One region of the Bradyrhizobium sp. 45 genome, then DNA from elsewhere that is predicted to be linked to it. Evidence: riboswitches for the same ligand, from Rfam matches in the RefSeq annotation. Region 1 holds a riboswitch; the other holds the start of a gene.
The links. Region 1 has a riboswitch for S-adenosylmethionine ahead of IVB42_RS22435 (homoserine O-acetyltransferase). Riboswitches for the same ligand answer to the same signal wherever they lie in the genome.
Positions count from the first base shown of each region.

Region 2: linked by a shared signal. The riboswitch ahead of IVB42_RS06740 (O-succinylhomoserine sulfhydrylase) and the one ahead of IVB42_RS22435 (homoserine O-acetyltransferase) in region 1 are both predicted to bind S-adenosylmethionine.

Region 1 is NZ_JADPIX010000122.1:437,567-441,379, forward strand. It holds gene IVB42_RS22425 (histidinol-phosphate transaminase) at 1-956, opposite strand, end outside; gene IVB42_RS22430 (chorismate mutase) at 992-1,840, opposite strand; SAM riboswitch at 2,045-2,124, shown strand; gene IVB42_RS22435 (homoserine O-acetyltransferase) at 2,215-3,417, shown strand; gene metW (methionine biosynthesis protein MetW) at 3,430-3,813, shown strand, end outside.
Region 2 is NZ_JADPIX010000049.1:46,136-49,948, reverse strand. It holds gene IVB42_RS06750 (lipolytic enzyme) at 1-8, shown strand, start outside; gene IVB42_RS06745 (SGNH/GDSL hydrolase family protein) at 21-1,013, shown strand; gene IVB42_RS06740 (O-succinylhomoserine sulfhydrylase) at 1,068-2,264, opposite strand; SAM riboswitch at 2,335-2,414, opposite strand; gene IVB42_RS06735 (2'-deoxycytidine 5'-triphosphate deaminase) at 2,525-3,631, shown strand; gene IVB42_RS06730 (PAS domain S-box protein) at 3,809-3,813, shown strand, end outside.

The DNA of each region.
Region 1 (3,813 bases):
GCGTCGGCTGCGTCCGAGGTCTTGCCCTCGGTCGGGAAGTGGATCAGCACGAAATTGGCGACGCTCGGCGTCACCTTCAGCCCGAGCTTGCCGATCTCCTCGGCGAGCCAGTTGCGCCAGGTCTCGGTGAAATGCTTCGACATGGCCTGGTGCGCTGTGTCCTCGATCGCGGCAACGGCGGCGTACATGGCCGGCGTCGACACGTTGAAGGGACCCCGGATGCGGTTGACCGCGTCGATGATGTGCTCGGGGCCGAACATCCAGCCGATGCGCAGCGCCGCAAGACCATGGATCTTGGAGAAGGTGTGGGTCACCACCGTGTTTTCGGTGGTCGCGACCAGCTCGATCCCCATCTCGTAATCGTTGCGCGAGACGTAGTCGCAATAGGCTGCGTCCAGCACCAGCAGCACGTGCGAGGGCAGGCCGGCGCGCAGGCGCTTGACCTCGTCGAACGGCACATAGGTGCCGGTCGGATTGTTGGGGTTGGCGAGCCAGACCAGCTTTGTCTTCGGCGTCACCGCCTTGAGGATGGCGTCGACATCGCAGGTGAGGTTCTTCTCGGCCGCGATGACATTCTTCGCGCCGACCGCCATGGTCGCGATCGGATAGACCAGAAAGCCGTGCGTGGTCGAGATCGCCTCGTCACCGTGGCTGAGATAGGTGTGGGCGAGCAGGTTGAGGATCTCGTCCGAGCCGGCGCCGCAGATGACGCGGTTGGGATCGAGCCCGAAGGTGCGCCCGATTGCTTCGCGCAGCACGCGCGAGGTTCCTTCCGGATAGTCTTCCAGATGATCCGCCACCTGCTTGAACGCCTCGATCGCCTTCGGCGAGGGCCCGAACGGCGTCTCGTTGGCCGAGAGCTTGAACACCTTGCGGCCAGGCTCTGCCACCGGGGTCTTGCCGGGCGTGTAGGGCGCAATATCGAGAATGCCGGGATTCGGCACGGGGCGGGACATCTTCAACTCCGGAGTGGGCTTAAGCGGTTCGCGACTTACGATTTCGACCCGGTCGGGGGCACCGTATAGCGCGTTGCGTGGCTGCCGACGAGGGCCGTGGAGCGCACCGAGGCCCCCGCTTCGATCAGGGCAGCCTTGATCTTGTCGATGCTGCTTGTCGCGGTGACCGAGACCAGCAGCGCGGCGCCGTCGAAGGCGGTGTCGGGCACCGCCACGATCTCGGCGAGCGGCGACAGGGCGCGCGCGACCTCCGCATTCCACCCAGAGACGCGTACGCTGAAGGTCTCGACCTCCGTCACCAGCGCGCTGTCGGCGACGCGCGAGACCGCGAACACGGGCAACGCCGCCGGATGGTCGGCGCGCTCGACGAAGGGCAGCCGCGCGATGATCTTTGGCGCGCCAGCTTCTTCCAGCGACAGCCACCACGGCGTGCGGCTCGAGGTCGCCGAGACCAGCGCCAGATCGCCCTTGGACTTCGCGACGGCCTCGACCGCCGCCTGCGCGCTGAAATGCGCGACGTAAGGCACGGTGAAGCCGAAATGGAATCGCGCGGAATCGCGCATGGCCGGCTCGCTCGCCGAGATGTCGGCGTGGACCGAGAACGGGGCCTGGACATAGGTGAAGGTCGCGATGATGACGCGCCAGATGCTCTCGACCGTGTCGAGCGGCAGGATGCCGCGATGACGCTGCACGAGGTCGCGCATCATGGAGGCCTCGCGTGCCGGGCGGAACGCCGAGCCGACCTCCTGGGTCTGCTTCACCTGGATCAGGCGGTCGATGATGTCGCCGCGTTGCATCAGCAGGCGATGCATGCCTTCGTCGATCGCGTCGATCTCCTTACGCAATTCCTGGAGTGATGGTGGCGCGGGCGGACGTTGGGACATGTCTGACAGGTGCTGCTGAGAGGCTTTCCAATGCGGATCAGTCGAGCCGTCACCGCTGTGATGGATATCCTGATTAGGCAGTCGGGGCTGCGAAAGCAAAGAGAAATGCAAAGAGAAATCGGGCCCTTTCCGCCCGTGGCGCGACAGGCGAATTTGGCTGATCCGGGCCGTGACTTGACGAAAACCGTCCAAGACGGTAGTTTTTACCCGTTCCGTGGTCATTTGAGCCGGCCGGCTTGCAGCCACGTTAAAAAACTCGCTAAACAGGCCGGGGACGCTTTCGATCCCGGCCGAACCTATCGTTCAGGCCGGGTTTTTCATGGCCTGATGTCAATGCGGTCACTTCTACGATCGCAAACGAGGTCGATGGTCAGATGGTTGGCGTCCAGTCCATTCCGAGTCCCGCGATCACCGCCGACGAGCGGTCGCACGAGGTGGATCATCCGAGTTCGCACGTCGCGCAGTTCGGCTCGGAGCAGCCGCTGCGGCTCGACTGCGGGGTCGATCTCAGCCCGTTCCAGATCGCCTACCAGACCTACGGCGAGCTGAATGCCGATCGCTCCAACGCGATCCTGATCTGCCATGCGCTGACCGGCGACCAGCACGTCGCCAACGTGCACCCTGTCACCGGCAAGCCCGGCTGGTGGGAGACCTTGGTCGGCCCCGGCCGGCCGCTCGATCCCAACGAATATTTTATCATCTGCTCCAACGTGATCGGCGGCTGCATGGGCTCGACCGGCCCGGCCTCGATCAATCCCGCGACCGGCAAGGTTTGGGGGCTCGATTTCCCCGTCATCACCATCCCCGACATGGTGCGCGCGCAGGCGATGCTGATCGACCGGCTCGGCATCGACACGCTGTTCGCGGTCGTCGGCGGCTCGATGGGCGGCATGCAAGTGCTGCAATGGACTGCGGCGTATCCGAGTCGCGTGTTCTCCGCGCTGGCGATTGCCTGCTCGACACGACACTCGGCGCAGAACATCGCGTTCCACGAGCTTGGCCGTCAGGCGGTGATGGCCGACCCCGACTGGCACCATGGCGGCTATGCCGATCGAGGTATCCATCCGCATCGTGGCCTCGCTGTCGCCCGGATGGCGGCGCACATCACCTATCTCTCCGACGCCGCGCTGCATCGAAAATTCGGGCGGCGCATGCAGGACCGCGAGCTGCCGACTTTCTCTTTCGACGCCGACTTCCAGGTTGAGTCCTATCTGCGCTACCAGGGCTCGTCCTTCGTCGAGCGCTTCGACGCCAACTCCTATCTCTATCTGACCCGCGCGATGGACTATTTCGACATCGCCGCCGACCACGGCGGTGTGCTGGCGAAGGCGTTCGCGGGAATCCAGACCCGCTTCTGCGTGGTCTCCTTCACCAGCGACTGGCTGTTCCCGACCTCGGAATCGCGCGCGCTGGTGCACGCGCTGAATGCGTCGAGCGCGCGGGTGTCGTTCGCCGAAATCGAGACCGATCGCGGTCACGACGCCTTCCTGCTCGACGTGCCCGAATTCCTTGATATCTCCCGCGCCTTCCTGCAATCGGCAGGCAAGGCGCGCGGGCTCACCGCCAATAATGCTTAAGGACGGCTAGTCATGTCTGTACAGGAAGCGTTGCCGCTGGGCGGCCTTGCGACCGGGCAGCCCGGTGATTTTCGCGCGGACCATGTGCTGGTGGCCAACATGGTCAAGCCGGGCTCGAAGGTGCTCGACGTCGGCTGCGGCGAGGGCGACCTGCTCCAACTGCTGGAAACCCGCGGCGTCGACGGCCGCGGCATCGAGCTGTCGCGCGAGGGCGTCAACCGCTGCGTCGCCAAGGGTCTTGCGGTGGTGCAGGGCGATGCCGACACCGACCTCGTGAATTATCCGGATGACGCCTTCGACTACGTGATCCTGTCGCAGACGTTGCAGGCGACGCGGCAGCCGAAAGTGGTGCTGGAGAATTTGCTGCGCATCGGCCGCCGCGCCATCGTGTCGTTC
Region 2 (3,813 bases), on a different contig from region 1:
AAAATTGAGGTCTAGCGTTAATGAGTTCTCTCCGCCCTTTTTGCCTGACGGCATGGCTGGCTGTGCCCGCAGCAGCGGTGCTGCTGTTGCTGAGTCCGGCCTCGCAGTCCCACGCGCAGACGCAGGCCGCGCAGGCAACACCGGCCCCGCAGCAGTCGGCTGATCCGGCTCCCGCTTCACCGTCCCAGACCACCGTCGCAGCGACGTCCCCCGACCAGCGCGGCATCACGGCGCGCGCCATCGACAAGGTGAAGCAGGTCGCGAAATCCGCCGGCGACATCTTTAGCCGCGTGCCCTGCCTGTCGCCGAAGGGCGGCTCGAAGGCGATGGGCTCGCTGCCGCATGTCGCGGGCAAGCTCGTCGCCGGCCAGCCCGTCGTCATCGTCGCGTTCGGCTCGTCGTCGACCGCGGGATTCGGCGCGAGCTCGCCGGAGTTCAACTATCCCAATCGCCTTGCCGCGCAGCTGCACCGGCACTATCCGACCGCCGACATCACCGTCGTCAATGCCGGCGTCGGCGGCGAGGATGCGCCCGAGATGATGAAGCGTCTCCAGAAAGAGGTGATCGACGTGCATCCGGATCTGGTGATCTGGCAGGTCGGCACCAATGCCGTGCTGCGCAATCTCGATCCTGGCGAGACCGCCAAACTGGTCGAGGACGGCATCGCTCGCATCCAGGCCACCGGCGGCACCGACATCGTGCTGGTCGATCCGCAATATTCGCCCGCCGTCAACCAGCGCGCCGAGAGCGCCGGCAAGATGGTGAAGCTGCTCGGCAAGGTCGCCGAGCTCCGTCACGTCGGCATCTTCCCGCGCTTCGAGGTGATGCGCGACTGGCACGAGAAGCAATCGCTTCCGGTCGAGAGTTTCGTGATCGCCGACGGACTGCACATGAACGATTGGGGCTATGCCTGCTTCGCCCAGCTCCTCGGCGACGACATCATTCGCTCCGTCGGCCAGATCAAGCTCGGCGTGAACGTGCCCGCGGACGTGCGGACGTACCGGCCAATGTGACTTGTCGTCCCGGCCCCCATGCGCAATTGCGCACTAGGCCGGGACGACAATAACTCACGCCTTCTCCAGCGCCGCGGTCAGATCCTCGATCAGATCGTCCGCGTGCTCGAGGCCTGCCGAGAAGCGGATGAATCCTTCGCTGATGCCGAGCGCGGCGCGGTCCTCCGGCTTCAAACGCTGATGCGTCGTGGTCGCGGGATGGGTGACGAGGCTCTTGGCGTCGCCGAGATTGTTCGAGATCTTGGCGAGCTTGAGCTCGTTGAGCACGCGGAACGCCGCCTGCTTGCCGCCCTTGACCTCGAGGCCGACCAGCGTCGAGCCGCCGCGCATCTGCTTCTTCACCAATGCAGCCTGCGGATGATCGGCGCGGCCGGGAAACACCAGCCGCGAAATCTTCGGATGGCTCGCCAGCACGTCCGCGATGCGCGCCGCCGTCTCGGTCTGCGCGCGCACGCGCACGGCGAGCGTCTCCAGCCCCTTGAGCAGGACCCAGGCGTTGAACGGCGAGATCGACGGGCCGGTCTGGCGCATGAAATTGTGGATGTGCTCGGCGATGAACGCTTCCGAGGACAGGATGATGCCGCCGAGACAGCGGCCCTGGCCGTCGATGTGCTTGGTCGCGGAATAGACCACGACGTCGGCGCCGAGCGCGAGCGGGCTCTGCCAGATCGGGGTGGCGAACACGTTGTCGACGACGAGCCGCGCGCCGCCACTATGCGCGATCTCGGCAATGCCGGGAATGTCGAGCACGTCGAGCGTCGGATTGGTCGGGCTCTCCAGGAAGAACGTCTTGGTGTTCGGCTTCATGGCGCGCTGCCACTGGTCGAGATCGAGGCCGTCGACCAGCGTGGTCTCGATGCCGTAGCGCGGCAGTAAATCCTGCACGACGTAGAGACACGAGCCGAACAGCGCGCGCGAGGCCACGACGTGATCGCCGGCCTTGAGCGGCGCCAGGATCGCGGTCGTCACCGCGGCCATGCCGGTCGCGGCCGAACGTGCCGCTTCGGCGCCTTCGAGCTCGATCATGCGGCGCTCGAACATCGAGATGGTCGGATTGGAGTAGCGTGAATAGATGAAGCCGGGGTCCTCGCCCTTGAACCGCGCCTCGCACTCCTCAGCGCTGTTGTAGACGTAGCCCTGGGTCAGGAACAGCGACTCCGACGTCTCGCCATATTGCGAGCGTAAGGTGCCGGAATGAACCAGGCGAGTTTCGGGACGGTAGTGGGCGGTTGGCGCCGGGGACTTCGACATAGGACCTCCTGAAGTGACCATCGAGAATGGTCACAAAAAAACCGGCCTGGAATATCTCCACGGGCCGGGATCACAGAGGTCCCCGGCCTGTTTAGCGACTTATTTAACGTGGCTGCAAGCCGGCCGGCTCAAATCACCACGGGATAAGTCATGCTCATATTCCGCAATGCCCTTTCCGTCAAGACGTCCATCGGATAGCCGTAAAACGCTCATATTTCCCGCATGTCGGGATGTGTTTGATCCCTGATGAGGACCCCGGGTTGACGTTCACGGTCGCCGCCGACGCCAATGGTATCCTGCCCGACCGCATGATCGCGGCGATGGCGGAGGGCGGTCTCATCCTGCCCGCTTACGACTTCGTCGAAAGCCAGATCCAGCCGGCGAGCCTCGATTTGCGTCTTGGCGATATCGCCTATCGCGTTCGCGCCAGCTTCCTGCCCGGTCCCGGCGCCACGGTCGCCGAGCGCATCGACGAGTTGAAGCTGCACGAGTTCAGCCTCGCCGACGGCGCGGTGCTGGAGACCAACTGCGTCTACATCGTGCCGCTGCTTGAAAGCCTCGCGCTGCCGCCGGAAATCGTCGCGGCCGCCAACCCGAAGAGCTCGACCGGCCGGCTCGACGTCTTCACCCGCGTGATCGCCGACGGCACCCGCCGCTTCGACATGATCGGTGCCGGCTATCACGGCCCGCTCTATGCCGAGATCAGCCCGAAGACGTTTCCGGTGCTGGTCAGCGAGGGCTCGCGCCTGAGCCAGGTGCGCTTCCGCACCGGCGATGCCATCCTCAACATCGACGACCTCGAGGCGCTGCACGCGACCGAGCGTCTCGTCGATATCGACGATGCCGACCTCACCGGCGGCGTCGCCGTCTCTGTTGATCTCTCCGGCGAGAAGAGCGGCGGCTTCGTCGGCTACCGCGCCAAGCGCCACACCGGCGTCATCGACGTCGATCGCCGCGCCGGCTATTCCGTCGAGGACTTCTGGGAGCCGATCTCGGCCCGTCCCGACGGCAGCCTGATCCTCGATCCCGGCGAGTTCTATATCCTCGCGTCGAAAGAGGCGGTGCAGGTGCCGCCCGATTACGCCGCGGAGATGGTGCCGTTCGATCCGCTGGTCGGCGAGTTCCGCGTGCATTATGCCGGATTCTTCGATCCCGGCTTCGGCTATGCCGGCGCCGGCGGGCTAGGCTCGCGCGCCGTGCTCGAAGTGCGCTCGCGCGAGGTGCCGTTCATCCTCGAGCACGGCCAGATCGTCGGCCGCCTCGTCTACGAGAAGATGCTGGCCCGCCCCGACGCGATGTACGGCCAGCGCATCGGCTCGAACTACCAGGCGCAGGGCCTGAAGCTGAGCAAGCATTTCCGGGTGTAGGGATAGCCTCACCTTCCGCTGTCATGCCTCGGCTTGACCGGGGCATCCAGTACGCCGTAGCCTATTGGTTCGATCACATCCGCCTCTGGAATACTGGATCGCCCGATCAAGTCGGGCGATGACACCGAATCTGTGTCAAGATGGGAAGTGAATCCGGGCTACGTCCGAGGTGGCGAAATGAC